3 regions of the Clostridium sp. JN-1 genome follow, and region 3 is predicted to be linked to each of the others. Evidence: a T-box and tRNA genes for the amino acid it is inferred to sense, from the RefSeq annotation. Region 3 holds a T-box; the other regions hold tRNA genes.

Region 1 (8,451 bases), 590 kb from region 3:
TCTGCACCCATATCTATCATATTTCTTATACTTTTTTCAAATAACACAGTACTCATAACCTGCTTTTTTAAATATGGCTTTACATCATCTTTGTTCTTTACAATTTCGCCAGTAACATTTGTAATAACTGGAATTTCAAAATCCTTAAGGTTTATATTTTTAAGTTCCTTTTCAAGTTTATCTGCAGCAGGTTTCAACATAGAAGTATGAAATGGTCCGCTTACAGAAAGTTTTACTGCTTTATGTGCTCCACTTGACTTTGCTTCTTCACATGCTAAGTCAACTGCTTTCTTTTCTCCTGCAATTACTATTTGACCTGGACAATTTAAATTAGCTATTTCAACTATACCAGAAGTTTCGCATCTTTTACATATTGTTCTTAAGCTTTCTTCATCCAACCCTATTATTGCAGCCATAGCACCAATTCCAATTGGAACTGCTTCTTGCATATATCTTCCTCTTTTTTTAACCAATTGTACAGCTTGCGTAAAATCCAATACCCCACTTGCAACAAGTGCTGAATATTCTCCAAGACTTAATCCTGCTGTAACATCAGCCTTAATTCCACTTTCCTCTAGTGCTCTTAATACTGCTATACTCATAGTTAAAACTGCTGGTTGAGTATTTTCAGTACTATCCAATGACTCCTTAGGACCTTCAAAACACATTTTACTTAGTGGAAATCCTAAAGCTCTATCTGCCTCATCAAATATTTCTTTACAAACATCTATATTTTCATATAATTCCTTGCCCATGCCCACATACTGAGCTCCTTGACCAGGGAATAAAAAAGCTGTTTTACCCATAACTACCCCACCTATTTGTATTATATTTACATATTCTTATTTTTGTATCATATTTTCTACTCTGGTTAAGCTTGCTTCAAACTCAGAAAATATTTCTTTTACTATTTCATCACAACTTTGTTCTTTATGAACAAGTCCTGCTATTTGTCCAGCCATAACAGATCCATTGTCAACATCGCCATCACGGGCAGCTCTTGAAAGTGCTCCTACACCTAACTTTTCAAGTTCTTCTAAAGGTGCTCCTTGTTTTTCCAAAAGCTTAAATTGTCTAGCAAGTTTATTTCTAAGTACACGCACAGGATGACCTGTTCCAGTTCCTGTAACTTCAGTATCTATATCTTTAGCCCTTATTACTCTATCCTTATAATTTTGATGAACAGTACATTCATTTGCGACAAGGAATCTAGTACCTAATTGTACTCCTTGAGCTCCAAGCATAAATGCTGCTGCTGCACCTCTTCCATCACCAATACCTCCGGCTGCAATTACAGGTATATCTACTGCATCAACTACTTGAGGTACTAATGTCATTGTAGTCAATTCTCCTATATGTCCTCCTGACTCACATCCCTCTGCAATTACTGCGTCTACACCTGATCTTTGCATTCTCCTTGCTAAGGCAACTGAAGCAACTACCGGTATTACTTTTATACCACTTTTTTTCCACATATCTATGTACTTTCCAGGATTTCCTGCCCCTGTAGTAACTACCTTTACTCCTTCTTCGCATGCCATCTTAGCAATAGTTTCAGCAGTTTCTGAAAGAAGCATTATGTTTACTCCAAATGGCTTATCTGTAAGCTCCTTTGTTTTTCTTATTTCTTTTCTAACCCAATCTACGGGTGCATTACCTGTTATAATGCCAAGTCCTCCTGCATTGGATACAGCTGCTGCTAAAGAACTATCTGCAATCCATGCCATTCCCCCTTGAATTATAGGATATTTTATACTTAACATCTCGGTAAATTTAGAACTAATCATAGTCATTCCTCCTATATTCTTGCAGTTTAATAATACTATCTATTATTCCACTAAATTTCCTTATTTTTTTATTATAAATCCATTTACATTTCATAGAGTATAGACTTACCATTCAATTATCATTCCTCCGTATGTAAGTCCTCCTCCGAAACCTATAAGTAATATCTTATCTCCTGATTTTATCAATCGCTTCTTTACAATTTCATCCAGCGCTATTCCTATACTAGCAGCAGAAGTATTCCCATATCTATCTAAATTCAAATAAAATTTATCTCTATCGATGTTAAGTTCCTTAGCTGCAAAATCAATTATTCTGCAGTTAGCTTGATGCGGAACTATATATTTTATATCATCGGCAGAACATCCTGCATCTTTTAGAAGCTTTTTAACTCCTTTTATTATACTTTTAACTCCAAATTTAAATATTTCTCTTCCATCCATAGTAGTTTTATGATTATCACTACTTTCAGCTTTTACATATAAATTTTCTACAGGTACACCTTTAGACATTAAAAAACGTCCTTTACTTCCTACAGATCCACTATATGATGATAATATTTTATTTTTATCTGAAACTGTAACTAAAGCTGCTGCAGCACCATCTCCGAATAGTATACATGTGGTTCTATCTGACCAATTTACAATTTTAGAAAGTGTTTCAGCTCCTATTACAAGTACTATCTTTGAATATCCTGTCCTTATAAATTGATAAGCAATATTTAAACCATATACAAATCCTGAACATGCTGCAGATATATCAAAACAAGTTGCATTAACTGCACCTATTTTATCCTGCACTAAACATGATGTTGATGGGATAAAATTATCCGGTGTAGCTGTAGCAACTATAATTAAATCTATATCTTCAGGTTTTATATTTGTGCCTTTCAAAGCATCCATAGCAGCCTTTGAAGCCATATTAGAAGTGTTTTCGCCTTCTGATATTCTTCTCTCTTTTATACCTGTTCTACTCTTTATCCACTCATCATTAGTATCGATAACACAAGATAAGTCATCATTGCTAACAATTCTAGGAGGTACATAACTACCTGTACCTATTACTTTAACATTATTCATCATCATTCTCCTTTGAGTTATTTCTTAAATCATGCCTTAATTTAAAAAATCGGTTTAACTTTTTCAAAGATTTAATTAGTATCTTTTTCTCTTCTTCTGTTATACCTTTTATGGTAGCATTTATCATATCCGAATGAAACTCTTGATGAATTTTATAAGCTAACCTGCCTTTTTGAGTTAATTTTATATAAACTACCCTTCTATCTTTCTGACTTCTGTTTCGTTCTACATATCCTTTTTTTACTAAATGATTTATAGATGTTGTTAATGTGCTAAGTGTTATATATAATTCAGATGCTACCTGCGTCATGCTTTTAGGTTTATTCATTCCTACGGCTTCAATCGTATGAATTTCATTAACAGATAAATCTTTAAAAATCCCTGACTTAAGGGATTTTTGTTCTATTTCCAATATATCATTAAATGTATTAATTAAAAGTTCATTTAAAATATGTATAGATTTGCTCAATTCATTCATCACTCCTGAGTTAAAAGCCTAATTACAGTCTTCTAAACTCTTTTCAGCTTGTAATATTAACTCCTGCATCAATTGCTTTACAGTAACAATCTTATCTATCTTATATGCAGAACTTCCAGTAAATATGAGTGCATTCTCAAGTTCACCTTTTACAGCATGTATTAAAGCTTTTGAAATACAATATGGAGTCTTTTTAGGATCGCACTTTTTTAGACAATTATAACACTTAGTAGGTGCCAATCTTTCTAACTCCATCTTACTTATAAACTTATTTCTTATAGCTCTGCCAGGTAATCCTACAGGACTTTGTATTAAAGTTAAGTCTTCCTTTTTTGAATTAACATAGGCATTTTTAAAGTTTATATCTGCATCACATTCATAAGTTGCCACAAATCTTGTAGCCATTTGAACTCCGGAGGCTCCAATCTTTAAAAATCTTGCAATGTCTTCTCCTGAATAAATACCACCTGCAGCTACAATGGGAATATTTTTATTATATTTTTCTTCAAATGTTTTCATTACATCTATAACTTCTTTTACTATATCTTCTAATTTAGTTTCATTTTTTAATAATTGATCTTTACTAAATCCTAAATGTCCGCCTGCTTCTGGTCCTTCAACTACAACTAAATCAGGTAATTTAGAATGTTTTTTTATCCACTGCTTAGTAATAATATTTGCTGCCTTTCCTGATGAGACAATAGGTGCTATCTTTATAGAACTGTTTTCAGTAAACTCTGGCAGCCTTAATGGAAGTCCAGCTCCAGATATTATTATATCTACATTTTCTTCTACACATACTTTTACTAATTCTTCATAATCACTTATAGCAACCATTAGATTTACACCTAATACACCTTTTGGGCTTAAATCTCTTGCTTTTCTTATTTCTTTTCTCAAAGCTCTCTTATTCGCTTCTGTAGTATTAGTTTCAAAATCTGGCTCTCTATAGCCAATTTGAACACCAGATATTACACCAATACCACCCTCATTTGCTACGGCAGAGGATAGTTTATATCCAGATACTCCTACTCCCATGCCTCCTTGAATAATGGGTACTCGAGCTGTAATGTCTCCTATAACTAATGGAGGTAGTTTCATTTGATCGTCCCCTTTATGTAATTTTTAATTATCAAATAGTTTGATAATCAAAGTATATATTAAAAATAAATTAGTGTCAACGAAATACGCTGGGCAATATACTTCCCTATTTTAATTATAGCAGAATTACTAAACTTCAAATAGTTAATTTAAAATAAGTTTACCCACATTTTTATTATTTCTCAATTCAGTATAAATATAACATATCCTATTATATATCTACTTGCATTTTTGATTGTTATAAATTTTGTATTTTGTTATAATTACTTATTAGTTATTAATAATTTCAAAGGTGGAATAACGTATGAGTACTTTCGTATTTAAAAATAAAAATTTATACTATACTCCTTTAAGTAATGTTTTTATAGATAAATTTATGCCAAAAGCACGCGGTGAATTTGTAAAAGTATATATATTGGGTTTAAAATACTGCATTTCTGGAGAACTTGGTGTGAGTTCAGAAATTATAGCCACTAACTTACACTTGCTAGAAACAGATGTATTAAATGCCTGGAACTATTGGAATGATGAAAATGTAATTAGATTGATTCCTATAGACAACATGGGTAATTATAATGTAGAATTTCTTGATTTAAATGAAATGCCTCAGGAAAAAGATCAAAATATAAACCTTTTAGAAGAATTAAATAAAAATTCTACAAAAGACATGCTTCAGGACATAGAAAAGCTGTTATCAAGACCACTCTCCTCTAAGGAAATGACTATGTACATAAGTTGGTTAAAAGATTTTAACTTTTCTCCAGAAATCATTTTATTACTTATTCAATATTGTGCATCAAAAGGCAAAAATGATTATAGATATATAGAAAAAGTCGCAATTAGCTGGTATGATTCTAAAATTAAAACCATAGATGATGCTCAAAGCTTTATAAAGAGGAACGAAGATAGGTGGATTAAAATCAAGAAAGTATTAAACTACCTTGGTATAAAAGATGCAGCAATAATGAAACCTCAAGAAGATATGTTAGATAAGTGGATAACTTCATTTAACTTTCCAGTCAATGTTATATGCAAAGCTTGTGAGATATGTTTTCAAAGAATTAATAAATCTGATTTTAAGTATATTGATGCAATTCTCTCAAATTGGTATAACGAAGGAATTAAAACATTAGAAGATGTCTATAAAAAAGATAAGAAGAAAGCTTTCATTAAAAATAATTCAAAATTTAAATCTACTAAGAATAATTCAGGTACTTTTAATAATTTTGAACAAAGGGACTATAATTTTAACGACTTAGAAAAAAAATTGCTAGGGTGGGATAAATAATGATTAAAAAATATCGCTCAGATGTTTCTAAAGTCTATGAAGATATACGCAAATCTGAAGAAAAGTTACTTCAGGCACGAAGAGAGGAAGTAATGGCGAAAGTTCCTGAAATATTTAACATTGAAAAACAGATAAGTAAACTGTGTTTAAAACTCTCAATGAATATTTTAAATAATATAGGAAACAAAGAAAAATACCTTAAAACATTAAAAGAAAAAATAACAAATTTAAGAGTAAAGAAATCCGAACTTCTAGTAAGCAATGGGTATAAAATAGACTTTTTAGATATTCACTATAAGTGTCCAAAATGTAAAGATACTGGGTTTATAGGTACAAAAAAATGCGATTGTTATAAGCAAAAGCTTGTAAATCTATACTATCAAAATTCAGATTTAAAAAACTTACTTGCAAAAAATAACTTTGATGAATTTAACTTTGAACTATTTTCCCCTCAAAGAAGTGATAATGAATACAAAAGCCCTAGGAAAAACATGCAAAAAATAGTATCAGACTGCTGGACATATATAGAGAACTTTTCAACTTCAAATGAAAATATTATGTTCTTTGGAAACTCAGGTACTGGTAAAACATTTTTGTCAAATTGTATAGCAAAAGAGCTGTTAGATAAAGGCTATTTAGTTGTTTATAGAACTGCTGAATTACTAATTCAAGATTTAAAATCCATACGATTTAATAATGACAGTGAATTAAAGGATTTAATGCTAAATTGTGACTTACTCATAATTGATGATTTAGGTTCGGAACAGATAACAGACTTTTCAAAAACGGAACTATTTAACTTTTTAAATGCAAAATTATTAAAACAAAAAAAAATGCTTATATCAACTAATTGTAGTTTAGAAACTTTATTAAAAAACTATTCAGAAAGAATATCATCACGACTTTTAGGAGAATTTACATTATATAAATTTTATGGAGAAGATATAAGAATAAAAAAGAATATACATAGTAAAAAGCACCAATAAAATGTATATTCTTCAAAAATATATTTTAAAACATTAAAAGCATAGAGCAGCTATTTTATACTCTGTGCTTTTATTTTTTAAACATTATATTAATCAAACTAAAAAAGACATTATAAATTTATAATGTCTTTTTTGGTGCTGGCAGAAGGCCTCGAACCCTCGACCTACTGATTACAAGTCAGTTGCTCTACCAACTGAGCTATGCCAGCAAACTTATGGCGACCTAGAAGGGTATCGAACCCTCGACCTCCGGCGTGACAGGCCGGCACTCTAACCAGCTGAGCCACTAGGCCACATTTTTTAAATGTATGGTGGGCACAACAGGGCTCGAACCTGTGACCCTCTGCTTGTAAGGCAGATGCTCTCCCAGCTGAGCTATGCGCCCACACATTAATGGTGACCCCTACGGGATTTGAACCCATGATACCACCGTGAAAGGGTGGTGTCTTAACCGCTTGACCAAGGGGCCTTATTTATAAAATTGGTGCTGGCAGAAGGCCTCGAACCCTCGACCTACTGATTACAAGTCAGTTGCTCTACCAACTGAGCTATGCCAGCGAACTTATGGCGACCTAGAAGGGTATCGAACCCTCGACCTCCGGCGTGACAGGCCGGCACTCTAACCAGCTGAGCCACTAGGCCACATTTTAAATGTATGGTGGGCACAACAGGGCTCGAACCTGTGACCCTCTGCTTGTAAGGCAGATGCTCTCCCAGCTGAGCTATGCGCCCACACATTAATGGTGACCCCTACGGGATTTGAACCCATGATACCACCGTGAAAGGGTGGTGTCTTAACCGCTTGACCAAGGGGCCTTATTAGCTTATCAGGTGTTTATCTTGGCGACCTGACATACACTATAATACAAAATTTTATCCAAAGTGTCAACACTTTTTTTAAAACTTTTTTTTTATTAATTTAATACTTTGGATATAAACGCTTGTAAATCAATACTTCAGGCAGTCTTTTTATATTAAAAGTATTTTTGTGTCAATTTATATCTCCTTATGACCTATATAGCCTATATGCTCCATTATAATTAAAGCTGTATCTTCTATTGCCCTTTTTGTTACATCAATTACTTTACAACTTAATCTTCTCATTATTCTATCTGCATAGTCTAATTCATTAAGCACTCTTTCTGCATTAGCATATTGAATTTCCCTTGAAAGCTGATAAGATGATGCAATCCTATCTAATCTATGTTTCCTTATTTCTATAAGCTGCATAGGATCTATAGTTAAACCTATTATTTTATTTCTGCTTATTTCAAATAATTCCTTTGGAACCTCAACTTCAGGCATTAAAGGAACATTTAGTGCCTTTATTCCCTTATTAGCAAGATATACACATAGTGGAGTCTTTGATGTCCTTGAAAGTCCTATTAATACCACATCTGCATTCTTTATACCAGAGTTGTCCTTGCTGTCATCATATTGTATTGCAAATTCCATGGCTTGTATTTTTTTGTAGTACTGAGAATCCATTTGCCATACTGCACCTGGTCTATAGTCTGGTATCTTATTTAGTATAATAGATGCCATACTTATACATGGTCCAAGTACATTGGTTATATGTATACCCTCTTCAATACATCTTTGCACTAGAAACTCCCTTACATCCACTAAAACTATAGTAGATATAATCATTGTATTTTTTTTATCTTCTATGTTGTTTATAAACTCATTTACAACTTCAAAACTTTTTATATATGGAATCCTCTCTACATTTAC
Region 2 (8,451 bases), 850 kb from region 3:
TGATATAACTTTAATAGATTAAAAAAAAGTAAAATTCTGTGTAAGAATTTTACTTTTTTATATTGCGGATTTAGGATTGTCGTAAAGATAATATGAATGAACAATGGAGTGGCATATAGCTTTAGCAATATTAAATACTAAGTTTAATCGTATATTGTTATTGTTAAACATTTCTTCAGTATTATTAGATCCTACTATACCTATAATTGATGTTTCGCCAACTTCTGGTAAGGATTTGCCAACCCCTTTTCCAGGATGAATAGGATAATCACGTGCCTGAATTTCACCTATATTTGTTTCATCTCCAAGACAGGCATCAATTCCAATTATATTATTGTATGGATGAAGAGATTTAATCTCTTCTAATTTTTTATCAATATTTAAAGCATGTATTGGTTTTTCTATGGTACCATATACTGGCAAAGGGAAACCATTGAATTTTAATAATGTTCCAACTAATGGACCTAAACAATCTCCTATGCACTTATCAGTTCCAATACACATTATTATAGAATTCCTATTAATATAATCTTTTAAAAAATAAGCTATATTATAATAACATAGTGGATTTTTATAATTAGATTTTACCTTGTTCAAAAAAATCACCTCCTGATGGGACAAGTATGCACCTTATAAAGATAATCCCTAAATTATTTATATGACTTAAACTATTTAAATATTAAAGTTCAAGAATAAAAAATACATACTTGACAATAATGAGTAAATGATGAGTAATATAGTGCAGCATACGCTGCACGAGATATAATTGGGAGGAATAAGAATGAATAAGAAAATCTTATCATTTATCATAATTTTATGTACCATTATATCTGTCTTTATAATAAGATATGTTCATAAAGTAAACATTAATGATAATTTTATAAGTAATAAGATAAGTGTCTTTAATAATAAACAAAACAAGCATCAAAATAATAATAACGATAATAATATAAAAAAGTTTTCATATCTCTTTAGTGATATATGCTTTACGAATATAAATAGTGACTATAAAAAAGGTAAATTAGATGAAATAGGTGAAAAATTTAAAGATGATAAGAGAGCGTTCTTTAGTGACAGCAGCGAAGTTGTTAAAAATGATACTTCGAAAAGTATAAATAAATTGCCCAAAAGTGAAGAAGAAAATAAATCCATTTCTAAAATATCTAATTCTAATCCAGAAAAAAGTTTAACTGCTGCAGACATGGAAAAGTTAAATAGCATGGCTAATAAGTTACCTGCAGTCGATTGTGAAAAGGTCAAAAGTTGGCTTAAAAGTGGTAAAACCCAAGATATTGAAAAAGCTCTTAAATTATTGAAACAGAGGCTATCTAACGATGATTATCAAAAAATTAAAACTATATATGACAAGTTTATAAGTTAAAAGTAAACACATGCGTAAAGTAAAGAAATATATTGTAATGTGAAGAAAAATCCATGTAATATTATATAATCACTAAAGCATACAGTTGAATTTAGAATCACAACAATGTATACTATTTGATGTTGGCGTTAGTACAACTTAATAATTTAAATGGTTTTTATGCTGGCATAGCTCAGTTGGTAGAGCAACTGACTTGTAATCAGTAGGTCGAGGGTTCGAGGCCTTCTGCCAGCACCAAATACGGAGGAATTCCCGAGCGGCCAAAGGGGGCAGACTGTAAATCTGTTGTCATTCGACTTCGATGGTTCGAATCCATCTTCCTCCACCATAAATTATGGGCGCATAGCTCAGCTGGGAGAGCATCTGCCTTACAAGCAGAGGGTCACAGGTTCGAGCCCTGTTGTGCCCACCATTTAAATTAAATGTTAGTAGTATTTAAGTAATTAGTTTACTTAAAGTATGAATTTATGTAAAATGATTTTATTAATTAATAATATGGAGGAATTCCCGAGCGGCCAAAGGGGGCAGACTGTAAATCTGTTGTCATTCGACTTCGATGGTTCGAATCCATCTTCCTCCACCATAAAAACACTTTTACGTGTTTTATTTTTATATAACTATATGTTTAAATCTACTAAATTTGTAATTAATTTAATATTTAAACTCTTATCAAGAGAGGTGGAGGGAAAGGGCCCGATGAAACCCGGCAACCAGCTGTGAGCTAAGGTGCCAATTCCTGCAGTATAAATTAACCTGCAAGATAAGAGAGTTGTTAAGTAATTTAACCTCTTCTTATTGAAGAGGTTTTTATTTTATGAAATTGGAGGGGTAAATTTATGAGAAGATTGTTCACATCTGAATCAGTTACAGAAGGACATCCAGATAAAATGTGCGATCAAATTTCAGATGCTATTCTGGATGCTATATTGGAGAAAGATCCTAATGGTAGAGTAGCTTGTGAAACGGCTACAACTACAGGAATGATTCTAGTAATGGGAGAGATATCTACTAATTGTTACATAGATATTCCTAAGATAGTTAGAGAAACTGTAAAGGAAATAGGATATACTAGAGCAAAGTTTGGATTTGATTGTTCTACTTGTTCGGTTATAACATCAATCCATGAACAATCATCAGATATAGCACTTGGTGTAGATGAAGCACTAGAATCAAAAAAAGGTGAAATGGATAAAACTGAAGCTATAGGTGCTGGAGATCAAGGAATGATGTTTGGATTTGCTACGAATGAAACTCCAGAATATATGCCCATGCCTATTTCTTTAGCTCATAAACTTGCAAGAAGATTAGCTAAAGTTAGAAAGGATGGAACTTTAGATTATTTAAGACCTGATGGGAAAACGCAAGTTACTGTTGAATATGATGATAACAAACCGGTTAGAATAGATACTGTGGTTGTGTCAACTCAACATGATTCTGATACAACGCACGATCAAATAGAAAATGACATTATAGAACATGTAATAAAACCAGTTATTTCACCTGAACTTTTAGATGAAAATACTAAGTATTTTATAAATCCAACTGGAAGATTTGTAGTTGGAGGTCCTCAAGGAGATTCAGGACTTACAGGTAGAAAGATAATAGTTGATACCTATGGTGGATGTGGAAGACACGGCGGCGGTGCTTTTTCAGGAAAAGATCCAACGAAGGTTGATAGATCTGCTGCTTATGCTGCAAGATGGGTATCTAAAAATTTAGTTGCAGCTGGAGCTGCTGATAAATTAGAAATACAACTTGCATATGCTATAGGTGTTGCACAGCCAGTTTCTATAACAGTTGATACTTTTGGAACATCAAAGATATCAGAGGATAAGATTGTAGAAATAGTTAAAAAGGTATTTGATCTAAGACCTGCAGCTATAATAAAGGAATTAGATTTAAGAAGACCGATTTACAAACAGATTGCTGCTTATGGACATTTTGGAAGAACTGATATAGACTTGCCTTGGGAAAGACTAGATAAGGTTCAAGAAATAAAGAAATATATCTAAAGTTAATTTTGAAGTTTATTAAGGATTTAGTGTGATTATAAGATTTATCATGCTAAATCTTTTTTTTGATAGTATATATTCTATTTTTATATGATTTAATGATATAATTATTGATAAATAAAATAACATATTTAGGAGAGATTGTATGCAAGAATTACAAGGAAACATTGACAGTATACTTTTTCAAAGTGATAGTGATGGATATGTAGTTGCACGATTTAAAGAAAAATTTAAGCGTCAATGTATCACAATAGTTGGATGTATACCATATATTACAGAGGGCGAAAATTTAAAGTTAGAAGGTGAGTGGACTACTCATCCGCACTTCGGAAAACAATTCAAGGTATCTTCGTGTGAAGAAATTGTTCCAGATTCTACAGCAGGTATAGAAAGATATCTTGCATCTGGAGTAATATCTGGAATAGGACCTGTAACTGCTAGAAAAATTGTTGAAAAGTTTGGAGAAAAAACTTTAGAAATTTTAGATAATGATATAACAAGGCTTCGAGAGATAGAAGGAATAGGAGAAAAAAAGATACAATTGATATGTAATTCTTACTCAAAACAAAATGAAATAAGAAGTCTTATGATTTTTTTTCAAACATATGGGATCACAGCAAATCAATGTGTAAAGATACACAAAAAGTTTGGAAATGATTCTATAAAAGTTATTAAAGAAAATCCTTATGTATTAACTGAAGAAATATCTGGTATAGGATTTAAAACGGCTGACAAAATAGCAAGAAATGCTGGTATACAATTGAATTCTCCTTTTAGAATACAAAGCGGTATAAAATATATAGTAAATAACTTTTGCGGATTAGGCAATACGTATATGCCTTTTGATCTTCTAATAAATAGAGCCATCGAATCTCTAGGTGTGTCTAGAAAAGAAATTGAAGAAAATATATATGATAGTTCTGCAAGCGGAAAGATAAAACTGGAGAATGTTAATAGTAAGATTTGTGTATTTACTCTCCCTTACTATTATTGTGAAATGAATATTACAAGAAAGATACTTCAGTTATCACTTTCGAAGTATGAAGACATTAAAATTGATGTAAATAAGGAAATAGAAAAGTTTGAAGAGAATAATAATGTTAAATTTGCCGATTCACAAAAAGAAGCTATAAATGGAGCTTTTAAAAATGGAATTGAAATAATTACAGGAGGACCTGGTACAGGAAAAACTACAATCATAAATGCGATAACTCAAATATTTGAAGAAATTAACTATAAGGTATTTATGGCTGCTCCAACTGGAAGAGCTGCAAAGAGAATGACTGAAGCTACTGGAAGAGAGGCTAAGACTATTCACAGGCTGCTTGAAATGGGTATAAGTGAAGGGCAAGATAATATATTGTATTCACGCGGTGAGGGAGCACCTCTTGAGTGCGATGTACTAATAATAGATGAAGCATCAATGATAGATGTGATGCTTATGAGTAATTTGTTAAAAGCAATTTCAGTAGGTACTAGGCTTATAATAGTTGGCGATGCTGACCAGCTTCCGTCGGTTGGACCAGGTAACGTCCTTAGAGATTTAATACAAAGCAAATGCGTAAAAATTGTTAGACTTAAAGAAATTTTTAGGCAGTCACGTGAAAGTTTGATTATTGTAAATGCACATAAGATTAATAATGGAGAAATGCCAATTTTAAATAAAAAGGGGAAAGATTTTTATTTTATAAGATGTAATAATCCTGAAAATATATTAGATACGTTAGTGCAGCTTATAGACAAAAGACTTCCTAAATTTAATAAGAATTGGGATAAGATGAGGCATATTCAAATACTATCACCTATGAGAAAAGGCGTATTGGGAATTAATAATTTAAATACCAAACTTCAAGAAATACTAAATGTTAAAAGTAAGGAGAAAAAAGAAAAGGAATTTAGAGATAGTATTTTTAGAGTAGGCGATAAAGTTATGCAAATTAAAAATAATTATTCATTAAAATGGGTTAGAATATCAGGAGATGGCGAAAATGAAGGACTCGGAGTATTCAATGGAGATGTTGGGTATATAGAAGACATAGATAATGATAAAAATACTCTAACTGTGATATTCGACAATGAAAAAAGAGTAGTATATGATAATTTGTATTTGGACGAATTAGAACTTGCTTATGCTATAACTATACACAAAAGTCAAGGGAGTGAATTCCCAGTTGGTATTATGCCTATATTTATGGGACCACCTTTACTTATGAATAGAAATTTATTATATACTGCTATAACTAGGGCAAAACAGATGGTTGTATTAGTTGGAGACTTGAAGGCTTTAAAATTTATGATAAATAATGATAAAAGTTTTGAGAGGTATTCATTATTAAAATACAGAATAATGGATATAATGGAGAGTGGGTTAAATGCTGACATACCAGAAGTTAAAGCTGAGTAAACAGAAAAGTAAGATAAGTCAAGATATATTAAATTGGAGTACTGGAAATCAAAAAATTCTAAATGTAATATCTCCACCGTATAATTCAACTGATGTATTTATAAATGTTATATTATTTCACTTATTTAATGGAAAAAGAGTAGTATATATAACAGATGAAAAGTCTGACAATCTAAATATAGTTAGAAGCGTAAAACCATACTTAAATGTAAAAACTAGAAATAAGTTACTAAAAGTATGTGATTTTAAAAATGCCGAAAATTTATGTGAAAATTATGACTTAGTGATATATGATAACTTAAGTGCATTTCCGCTGTATAATAAGCGTAAAATATTTCATTTATTAGATAAGCTGTCAAATGAAAATGCTAAATTTATAATTTATTCTATAGAAAATATACTCGAAATGGGAGAAGAGATTATTCTTCCAATAAGGGATGATAAAAAGCCTCTAATTGAACCTAGAACTATACTTACGAGAATTGACATAAGTCAGGATATACCATTTGTCATATATGATTATTTACAGTGTTCTATTAAATCAGATAGAAAAGTTATAATATGCGTACCTAATGATCATAACATAGATGAAATATACAGTTATATAAATAGATATTGCAGTAATATGACTCAAAACGTAACATGTGTACATAAAATACACAGTGATAAAGTTATAAGTAATTTTAAAAAGCTGAAAAATGGAGTATGTATAACAGACAGCTTTGATATATTTAATTATAATATTCAAAATGTAGATACTATGGTTTACTTTGCAGATAGTCCTAAATTTGATTATAAAAAATTAGTGTATATTTGTGCAGGCGCAAATAGAAATAGAAAAAACTTGGAGGGAGAGGTTATATTTTTGGCAAATAAGGAAACTTATGATATGGAAAAAGCCAAGGATATAATGAGAAATTTTAATAAAGAAGCATGGGAAGAAGGATTATTAAAAATTTAAAGTTTATAAAAGAATGTATACTGTCAGTAATATATACATCAGATCAAAAATGTATAATATGTAAATCAGAATTATACGACGATGAAGTTATATGTTCCAATTGTAAAGAAAATATTAAGTTTTGTAAAAGTGGTTTTTATATAGGAGAGTTTGGCAAAGAGTACAATGCTTATAGTGCAGCTTATTATTCAAAAACTATAATGGAACTTATAATTGGACTAAAGTATAAAAGTAACTTTGAGGCCGGCAGACTTTTAGCAAAATATATGGTAAATACTATAAACATTAACCATATAGATTTTGATTATATAACGTATGTTCCTATGACAAAAAGTTCTTTAAGAAATAGAGGCTATAATCAAAGTGCATATCTCTCAAAAGTGATTTCCGATAAACTTGATATACCTGTAATTGACTGCTTAAAAAAAGTAAAATCTACGAAAGATCAAATAGGACTTAATGGAAAACAAAGATGGATGAATATGAAAAATAGTTTTAAATATATAAGTGGATACAATATAAATGGCAAGAATATTTTAATAGTTGATGATGTTATAACTACCGGTGCAACAGCATATTATTGTGCAGAAGAATTAAAGAAAAATGGTGCTAGAAAAATTAAGATATTGACTGCAGCAAAAAGTAGAGTATAATTTTATTTGTGAGTCAGTTTTGTGGTTGAAAGTCGATGCCAGTCGCAGGCGAAGCGATCCACGTAAGTTAAATAAAATATTTAATGAGCATGGTGCGGTTTAGATGTAAGTCCTGCCGCCTAGGGGCGAGAGAATTAGTAGTGAGAGACTAAAGTTGGGTAGCGAAAGTTCCAGCAGGCGAGTGTGGGGTCAAAGACCAGGTCAAATGACTTATAAATGCACTAACTGTGCAAATTAGCAGTCTTTTTTAAGGCTGCTATATTTATTTGAAATCAAAAATTTTGGCCTATTCCCGACCTAAAAAAATTGATATAGGATAATTTACATATTAGTTAATACTAGGTGCCTTATTTATAAAATATTAAGATTTATCAGGAAAATAGTTGCTTTTTCAGTAACATTTACGTGTAACATATGTTATTATAGTAGTATAGAAGTTTGGATAAACAGCAGCACTACAGTAAATCCCTGCTGTAGCAAAGGCACTCTTTAAATAGAGTGTCTTTTTAAACTTAAAATTATTTTGTTAGTATAAAGTTATAAAAGAAAAAATCTAAGCATCTACTAAGTAAAAAAATAGTAGGTGCTTTTATTGTGATTAAATTTAATGAATATAACATCTAGTGTTAAATAGCATTAATAACAATAAAATTAGCTATACCTATTAACCTTTTACGTAGGTTTAATATAATATAGTTATAAGCAGGAGGTGAAGAAGTGATATGGATAAGTAAATTAATAGCTTTAGTAATTTCAATACTAACAATTCGTCAAATTCAATTAACCAGTAGAAAGACGAAATTAGAAATTGAAAAACTAAAGCTAGAAATTAAAAAGCTGAGGAAAGGGAAATAACTTTCCTCTCCACAATATTTTATTTACTTATCATTATACCACGGTAATATGAAAATATTAAATTATTTTTTAATAACTTGTGTTGTAGTGATTATTGTTCTTGGGGGCAGACTTATAATACTTAAGATGGAAAAAAATAAATTAGAAGATGAAAAAAATAAATTATTAAAAAAGCAAGATAAGGA
Region 3 (8,451 bases):
CTACCAGCAGAAAGAAAGCATACCTTGTATTGCCCATGCGGTATCAATAGAAATATAAAATCATTCACTAATTAATTATAGATATATATTTAAAGAATGCTTGAAAGGAGGTGACAATTATGACAGTAGGAACACAGATGCAACAAGCTATTGCAGGCATACAAAGTGCTGCTGCAACAATGAAAACCTTTGCTCTAGAAACAGAGGATAAGAAAGCAAAACAAGATTTCCAGCAAATAGCTCAAAATCTTGATTGTGCACTAACAACACTAAAAGGAAGGCAAAAATATATTGAGCAGCAAGAACCTCAATATAAGCAATGTTAGATTATTCTTATTAAGACGCAAAAGAGGAGAAAATATTAATTTCTCCTTTTTTTATTGTGTTTTAACTATTTGAAATATGCACTAAAAACTTGGTACTTACTATTTACATAATCCATCCCAATGTTCATTGGATTCACTTAATTCCATTAAAGCTGCAGATTTATCTTTAGCAGTGATAGAAGCTTTAAGTCGATTAATACTTACAGTTAAGTTATGTATTTCACCTCTCTCACCACTAAATTGAATTCGTTTAGCAACAGTTTTCCAGGCTGTTTCTAATTTGCTCTCATTTTGCTCCGCTAATGTCCAGTCATCTGACATTACTGCTTTTGTAGTTGTTTCGAGATACTTTGGAACATTGTCCCAATCTCCTTGAGGGTGTTTAAGAAATCCACCACTAAGTGAAATTATAATCGACATTGCTATTATAGCTATAGGAGTAAATATAACAAAAAATCTTCTCATCATTATTCCTCCATTCATAATTTTTATAATTTAATATGCTGATTTTTTTCATGCAAACTAAAATACTAATATGGTCCTTTAAAATCTCCCACAACTATAGGCTTTTTTATCCTATCCTTATATTTGTCTACATATAGAGAACCTGATGCCTCATAGGTTGCTAGGAATACTTCAGAAGGGTCCTTTACTCCAAATTTCTTAAGTTCAGACATTAACCAATAACGATCACGATTTATTTGTTTTAAATTTAGATCCACTACTATTCCATCATAAATTAATTCTATCCCTAATCCTGTTTTAGACACAGGAATGTTCATATCTTTGGCTGTAACTGGCTGCAGCTCGGGTTTTTTTAAGACAGAAAGATCACCATTTGGTTCTAAGACTGCAAAGTGAACTTCATTTAAATCAAATATATCTTTACTTCTCAATTGCTGAAGTAAATTTGTGGTATTATATCTTAATTTACGCATATTATTTTCTAATATAACACCATTCATTATTAGTATTGTTGGTTCCCCTTCTATACATTTTGCGGCAAACCGTGATTTAGTTGTCAGCAAATCAACAGCTAAGCCAGCGACCGTCCAAGTAGTAAGTGCAACCCACTGCGGCCATATTCTACTCGATAAATCTAATGATATAGAAGCAGCCATTGACCCAATAGTAATTCCTAGTACATAATCGAAAAGAGTAAGCTGACTTATTTGCTTTTTACCTAGAAAACGTGCATATACTATTAATAATAAAAAAGCAACTATCGATCTTACAAGTGTTACAAGTCCTTCGTTCATTGATATTACCCCTATCTATTATATTAGTTTTTATGAATTTGAAATCAATTCATTTATCTAACACATATAAATAGGATAACTCATATATAAATTAATTATTCTAATGAGATAAAAATTAAACTGTAACTCATAATATAAAAAAAACAGAGGACAAAGGACAGAGGACAATTGACAAAAAAGGAGGATTTTTCTCCGCTATACTACGAAAAATCTTTAATAAAAAAACGACCATAGCCGCGTTGTTTCGCTTCGCTCAACTTCTTTTGGGCACAGCCCTTAACTAAGCTGCTTTATTATTAACTTTTTATCATTAAATTTTTATATAACTATACATTTTATGCGATAGCATATTAATATTATATACTTTAAAATTCATATGTTATCCCATGAATACCTTCATAATAAATAAATAAAAGAACATATCTAAATTTGATTTACACAAATCTAGGTACGTTCTCATGGTTACACAATGTTTCGCTGAAGCGAAACATTGCTAACTTGTATAAATTTAAAAATTCTTTTGCGTTAGCAAAAAATCAACCTTCTCTGTCCTATGTCCTCTGTCCTCTAAAAATGCTTAGCATTTTTTTATATTATTTACTTAAGTTGTTTAATCTTTCAATTACTTCTTCAAGCATTTGACTGTATTTCTTTCCTTTGTTCTTTTCTTCATCTACAACTTTTTGAGGTGCCTTAGCTACAAATTTTTCATTTGAAAGTTTCTTTTGTACCCTTTCAATTTCCTTTTCTAATCTTTGTTTTTCCTTATTTAATCTTTCAAGTTCTTTTTCAAGATCAATAAGTTCAAGTAAAGGCATAAATATTTCTGCACCTCTTGTAACAACTGAAACTACATTTTTAGAAATTCCACTTTTATCATCCAAAAATTCAACCTTGCTAGCTGATGCAATTTTTTCAAAATATGGTATACCATTTTGAAATGCTTGTTTTGCATTATTTTCAGTAACATATACCATAATTTTAGCTTTTCTTGAAGGAGGAACATTCATTTCAGTTCTAACATTTCTAAGTGATTTTATAGCTTCTATAATATATTCCATATCACTTTCAGCTTTTGGATCATCAATTTCTTCTCTGTATTCAGGCCATTTTGAAATTGTTATTGATTCATACTTTGTATTTAAATGAGTATATATCTCTTCTGTAATAAATGGCATTATTGGATGTAATAATTGTAAGCTTGTAGTCAATACTTCATTTAATACATTAAATGCCACTCCCTTAGCTTCTTGATTATCTCCATACATAACTGGTTTTACAAGTTCAATATACCAGTCACAGAATTCACCCCATATAAAGTCATAAATCTTTTGTGCTGCAATTCCAAGTTCAAATTTTTCTATGTTATCTGTTACTTCCTTTACAACTTTATTCATTCTAGATAATATCCATTTATCCGCTTCAGTATAATTCTTACAATCTTTATATTTATTCATCACATCTTCATCTAAGTTCATGAGAACAAATCTTGAAGCATTCCATATCTTATTTGCAAAGTTTCTAGATGCTTCTACTCTTTCAGGATAATATCTTATATCATTTCCCGGTGCATTTCCACTTATTAAAGTAAATCTAAGTGCATCAGCACCAAATTCATTTATTACATCTATTGGATCAACACCATTTCCAAGAGATTTAGACATTTTTCTTCCTTGTGAATCTCTTACTATACCGTGTATTAATACATGGTCAAATGGTATATCATTCATACAGTAAAGTCCAGAGAATACCATTCTTGCTACCCAGAAGAATATTATGTCGTATCCTGTAACAAGTGTATTATTAGGATAAAAATACTTTAAGTCTTGAGTTTGATCTGGCCATCCAAGTGTAGAGAAAGGCCAAAGTGCTGAACTAAACCAAGTATCAAGTACATCTTTATCCTGCTCTAAATTTTGACTTCCACATTTAGTACATTCATGCGGTGTATCGACTGATACAATAATTTCTCCGCAGTCTTTACAATACCATACTGGAATTCTATGCCCCCACCAAAGCTGTCTTGATATACACCAATCCTTTATATTCTCCATCCAGTTAAAGTATGTCTTGTCAAACCTTTCTGGCACAAACTTAACTTTTTTATTTTTTACAACTTCTATTGCTGGTTTTGCAAGAGATTCCATCTTTACAAACCACTGCTTTGAAATCATAGGTTCTACTACGCTTCCGCATCTATCATGACAGCCTACATTGTGGTCAAGTTCTTCAACACTTACTAAAAATCCTTGTTCTTCTAGATCTTTAACTATTACATCTCTAGCTTCATATCTATCAAGTCCATCATATTTAGTTCCAGGAAATTTAATTGTTCCATTTGGATTCATAATAATTATTTCTTCAAGATCATGTCTCTTTCCTACTCCATAATCATTAGGATCATGAGCTGGAGTTATTTTAACTGCACCTGTTCCAAATTCAAGGTCAACATAATCATCTGCTATAACTGGAATTTCTCTATTAACTAATGGAAGAATTAATGTTTTTCCAATTAAGTGTGTATATCTTTCATCTTTGGGATTTACTGCAACTGCAGTATCTCCAAGCATTGTTTCAGGTCTTGTCGTTGCTATTTCAAGGTATTCGTCGCTTCCAACTACAGGATACTTTATGTGCCAAAGATGGCCTTTTTCCTCGGTATACTCAATTTCAGCATCAGACAAAGCAGTTTGACATTTTGGGCACCAGTTTATAATTCTATTTCCCTGATATATGAGGCCATCATTGTATAACTTTACAAATACAGTTCTAACTGCTTTATTTAACTTTTCATCCATAGTGAATCTTTCTCTTGTAAAGTCAACTGAAGCTCCTAATTTTTTAATTTGCTTCCTTATTCTCTCTCTGTATTCATCTGACCATTTCCATACCTCTTTTAAGAAAGCCTCTCTTCCCATTTCCTTTTTCTTTAAGCCTTTTTTGAGAAGTTCTTTTTCGACTTTAACTTCTGTTGCTATACTTGCATGATCTTCACCTGGAAGCCATAATACATTGTATCCCTGCATCCTCTTTGTTCTTATAAGTATATCTTGAATAGTATCATCTAGTGCATGACCTAAGTGAAGTTTTCCAGTAATATTTGGCGGCGGTAAAACTATAGTATAAGGTTTTTTATTTTCATCATTGTTAGGTGTAAAGTATCCCTTTTCTTCCCAATTCTTATAAATCCTATCTTCAAACTCTTGTGGATCATATGTCTTTGCAATATTCTTCGATTCTTCCATATTTCTTCCTCCTTAACTTTATTTAAAACTCATAGTAACTATAACTATATTTTGCATAATAAAATAAAAAAAAGACCTTTCATCCAATAAAGGACGAAAAGCCGCGTTACCACCTTTTTTCCTGCAAAAATACAGGCTCTTAATCAAAATAACGGTTAAGAAAACCGATTCCACTTACTAAACTTCAGTAGAAAAACTCCAAAGCTACCTTCAAAGTAAATCTCATAGGAAGTCTTTCAGCTAACAAACTTCCTCTCTTTGTAAAAGATTATTACTTTTACTCCTCTTTTTCACAGTTTTATAAAATCTTTTAATTGTTAATTACTATTATAACTTTAATTTTTAAGCTGTCAAGTTCAATTTTAAAACATTTTATTCACAAAATGTTTTAAAAAAGTACATTGTTATTTCACAAATATGACATAGCAATGTAACAATTACCTTATATACTTGATGATAAAGCTTATAAAATTATAATAAGTCCCCCTTATTATAAAAAATAAGTACTGGCAATTATAATGTCTAGTGCTTATCTATATTATCTTATATTTAAATTCTTACATTTAAGAACCCTATAGTATTGACATATTTCAAGTTGTCAATTCCTATAGGGTAAAATTTTTTGACTTAATATTTATTGCGGTCTTTTATACATCCAGCTTCCTTTATTAAAGCCGCTTCCTCTATTTGACTGGAAATCTGTAAATGTGCTGTCCCAATCATCAACTGCCCACAATCCAGTACAGTCAAAGTTATAGTTAAGATAATCTATAAGATCATAATAACTTACATTATAAGTTTGTATTACAGGATATATAGGCTTGTCCAATCCAAGTTCTTTGTAAGAATTTATCATACCATCTACAGCGCCTTTCATTGACCACTGCATTTCACCCCAATAACATTGCGGTGCAGCAAAATCACAGTATTTATTAAATACTGAATAAGGTATATCCTCATGGAGTGTCGCTATAGGATAAGATGCATAACCTATTACTGCATCAGATTTTTCACTTCTTACAAGCTGACATACTTGTTCTGCCTGGTCTGTTTTACCTGCGACATCGTCTTCAGGATCAAAAATATAATAATCACTATTATTTAAAGCATCTATTATTAAATCAGCTTCAGCCTGAGGATAATTAAAGTAATTATAACCCCAAGTACCTACTGTAAACCCTGCATTTTTAAATTTTTTAACATACTTCAAAAAGTCATTTTTAAAGTTAACGCCGCCGCCACTTGGACTTGAACCTTCATGATATTTAATGCATACATTACTTATTCCAAGTGACTTTAACTTTGATATAAAGTTATCTATTCCACCATACGTATCTACTTGATTTTGAAGCTGCCATATCCATGCAAAAGTAGCATCAGTTTTACTCTTTGTAATATCTGGTGGTGCTAACGAATTTATTGTCAATTTTAAATTAACTTTGTTATGATATCCAGAAACACTGCCTTGATAAGTATAAGTTCCTGCCTCAAGTGATAGATCAAAAGCCTTGTCCCACGTAACACTTACTTGCTTTTTACTGCCGTCTGACATAGAAGCAGCCACTTGATCAGGTAACTTATAGCTGTCGCCCTTGTTTATAGATACATTAATATCATCTATTCCTGTTATTGTAAGTGCTTCCGTTTTAAAGGTAACACTTACAGAATTTTTAAGTTTTTTATTGTATTTTGATATCAAATTAGCATCTATACTTAATATGTATTCGCTGCTAGGATTATATTTTGATAAAGGAGCTATATTAATACAGCAGTCATTTTGGCTTAAAGTTATACTTATTGGTAATTCCTTATTAGTATTCTTTTCTATAATTTTTACACTATTTTTTGCAGCTTCTAAACCTACTGGCTGGCTGAATTTAACTTCCCACACTTTATTCAAAGGTACATTATTTAAGTCATCTGAATTTACTATCGAAGTTTGAGATGTACTTTTGGCAGTTGGAGAGTTAGATGTGCCTTGTGCCATCACTTTTGAAGTATCCTCTGTCGAAATAACTTGATCTTGTGATACACTAGAGACACTATCAGCTAGTACAAAATTATGTGAATTAAATTGGCATGCTGCAAAAATCATTACAGCTATAAAAGGATATTTTAAGTACTTAATCAATAGTTTCCCCCTCTTTCTATATAAATTAAAAATATTAATATACAATTTTAAACCTTGTCCAAATAATAAAACTTCAATATCTCCTCCCCTCAAAATACTATATACTGCATTTTAATATAAAATATAATAAAAAACATTTTACAATAACCTACATTTGATGAAATTATAAATTACTGTGCTAAATTATCACTCTATAAGTATAATATTAAAGCTATATTTAAACAACCCTTAATAGTCCCAAAGGTGAGAATGTATTACAAATTGTTGCACAATACATTTAATTAAATCAATCATTTTATAATAATTTATCAGTTAATATAAATTTTTACGAGTATTAGATCAAATAAAATCAACTTGACATTAAAAATAAAATTCATTATACTTTAAAAAATGCAAAGCATTTTGTAAAGGACAGGAGTCAGAGGACAATTGACAGAGGACATTGAAGGTTGATTTTTTGCTAACGCAAAAGAATCTTTAAATTTATATAAATCAGCGATGTTTCGCTTTAGCGAAACGAGTTATCAAAAATCTTTAATTTAAAAGGAACTCATGTTCTTTTATTTCTTAAGGAGTACTTTCCTAAGTAAACAATTATCTAAAAGCCATAGATTTTAGGTCCCTGCTTAAGCGATGTTTTGCATTAGCAAAAAAAACCTAAAAAATAAATTAGTTTTCTGACCCTTCATTGTCCTCTGTCCTCTATCTCATGTCCTATCAAAAAAGTTGCTTTAAAATATAATAAAAAAGAGGAGGACAATATGAATTTAATATCTTTACCTAAAATTGAACTTCACTGCCATTTAGATGGAAGTGTTAGACCAGAAACAATTATTGATATAGCAAAAAAAGATGAGATTAACATTCCTTCTTATGATATTCAAAACATAAAAAGAATGGTTACTGCTCCATTAGACTGTGAATCTCTTGATGAATATTTAAAAAGATTTCAACTCCCAATATTAGTAATGCAGACAAAAGAGAATCTTAGAAGAATAGCTTACGAACTTCTTGAAGATTCTGCAAAGGAAAATGTAAAATATATAGAAGTAAGATTTGCTCCTTTACTCCACCGTGAAAAGGGATTAAGCATTGAAGAAATAATTGAAAGTGTATTAAATGGTATTAAGGATGCAGAAAAAAAGTATGATATAAAAGGAAATCTAATTTTATCATGTTTAAAAACTATGCCAGTTGATACAGTTTTTGATGTGGTAGAAGGCGGAAAAAAATTCCTTGGAAAAGGAGTTGCAGCAATAGATTTAGCTGGATCTGAAAACGAAGGATTTTCAAAAGAATTTATAGAGCCAATAGCTTTAGCTAAAAAATACGGATATAGAATAACAATTCATGCTGGTGAAACTGGAATAGGTAAAAATGTACTTGAAGCAATAGAGCTTTTACATGCTGAAAGGATTGGACATGGAATATTTATAAAAGATTGTGCTGAAGCATATAAAGCTGTTAAGGAAAAAGGAATTACACTTGAA

The links. The T-box of region 3 lies ahead of EBB51_RS10290 (valine--tRNA ligase). A T-box ahead of a tRNA ligase gene usually reads a tRNA of that ligase, here a tRNA-Val.
Region 1: it encodes a tRNA-Val, which carries the amino acid that the T-box ahead of EBB51_RS10290 (valine--tRNA ligase) is inferred to sense. The anticodon was not compared.
Region 2: it encodes a tRNA-Val, which carries the amino acid that the T-box ahead of EBB51_RS10290 (valine--tRNA ligase) is inferred to sense. The anticodon was not compared.

Annotation. Positions count from the first base shown of each region.
Region 1 covers NZ_CP033465.1:2,741,487-2,749,937, forward strand. Annotated here, with positions in the region: gene fabD (ACP S-malonyltransferase) at 1-806, opposite strand, end outside; gene fabK (enoyl-[acyl-carrier-protein] reductase FabK) at 843-1,787, opposite strand; gene EBB51_RS13210 (beta-ketoacyl-ACP synthase III) at 1,893-2,864, opposite strand; gene EBB51_RS13215 (MarR family transcriptional regulator) at 2,857-3,333, opposite strand; gene EBB51_RS13220 (nitronate monooxygenase family protein) at 3,361-4,443, opposite strand; gene EBB51_RS13225 (DnaD domain protein) at 4,748-5,731, shown strand; gene EBB51_RS13230 (ATP-binding protein) at 5,731-6,717, shown strand; tRNA gene EBB51_RS13235 (tRNA-Thr) at 6,851-6,926, opposite strand; tRNA gene EBB51_RS13240 (tRNA-Asp) at 6,934-7,010, opposite strand; tRNA gene EBB51_RS13245 (tRNA-Val) at 7,027-7,102, opposite strand; tRNA gene EBB51_RS13250 (tRNA-Glu) at 7,112-7,186, opposite strand; tRNA gene EBB51_RS13255 (tRNA-Thr) at 7,200-7,275, opposite strand; tRNA gene EBB51_RS13260 (tRNA-Asp) at 7,283-7,359, opposite strand; tRNA gene EBB51_RS13265 (tRNA-Val) at 7,374-7,449, opposite strand; tRNA gene EBB51_RS13270 (tRNA-Glu) at 7,459-7,533, opposite strand; gene EBB51_RS13275 (pyruvate, water dikinase regulatory protein) at 7,714-8,451, opposite strand, start outside.
Region 2 covers NZ_CP033465.1:206,669-215,119, forward strand. Annotated here, with positions in the region: gene EBB51_RS01015 (rod shape-determining protein) at 1-22, shown strand, start outside; gene yyaC (spore protease YyaC) at 58-597, opposite strand; gene EBB51_RS01025 (hypothetical protein) at 782-1,381, shown strand; tRNA gene EBB51_RS01030 (tRNA-Thr) at 1,543-1,618, shown strand; tRNA gene EBB51_RS01035 (tRNA-Tyr) at 1,624-1,709, shown strand; tRNA gene EBB51_RS01040 (tRNA-Val) at 1,718-1,793, shown strand; tRNA gene EBB51_RS01045 (tRNA-Tyr) at 1,879-1,964, shown strand; SAM riboswitch class I at 2,045-2,148, shown strand; gene metK (methionine adenosyltransferase) at 2,218-3,393, shown strand; gene EBB51_RS01055 (ATP-dependent RecD-like DNA helicase) at 3,539-5,797, shown strand; gene EBB51_RS01060 (hypothetical protein) at 5,766-6,758, shown strand; gene EBB51_RS01065 (ComF family protein) at 6,731-7,411, shown strand.
Region 3 covers NZ_CP033465.1:2,155,632-2,164,082, forward strand. Annotated here, with positions in the region: gene spoVAD (stage V sporulation protein AD) at 1-58, shown strand, start outside; gene EBB51_RS10275 (DUF1657 domain-containing protein) at 120-326, shown strand; gene EBB51_RS10280 (DUF4363 family protein) at 426-791, opposite strand; gene EBB51_RS10285 (DUF421 domain-containing protein) at 857-1,585, opposite strand; gene EBB51_RS10290 (valine--tRNA ligase) at 2,179-4,830, opposite strand; T-box leader at 4,917-5,133, opposite strand; gene EBB51_RS10295 (Ig-like domain-containing protein) at 5,465-6,961, opposite strand; gene add (adenosine deaminase) at 7,723-8,451, shown strand, end outside.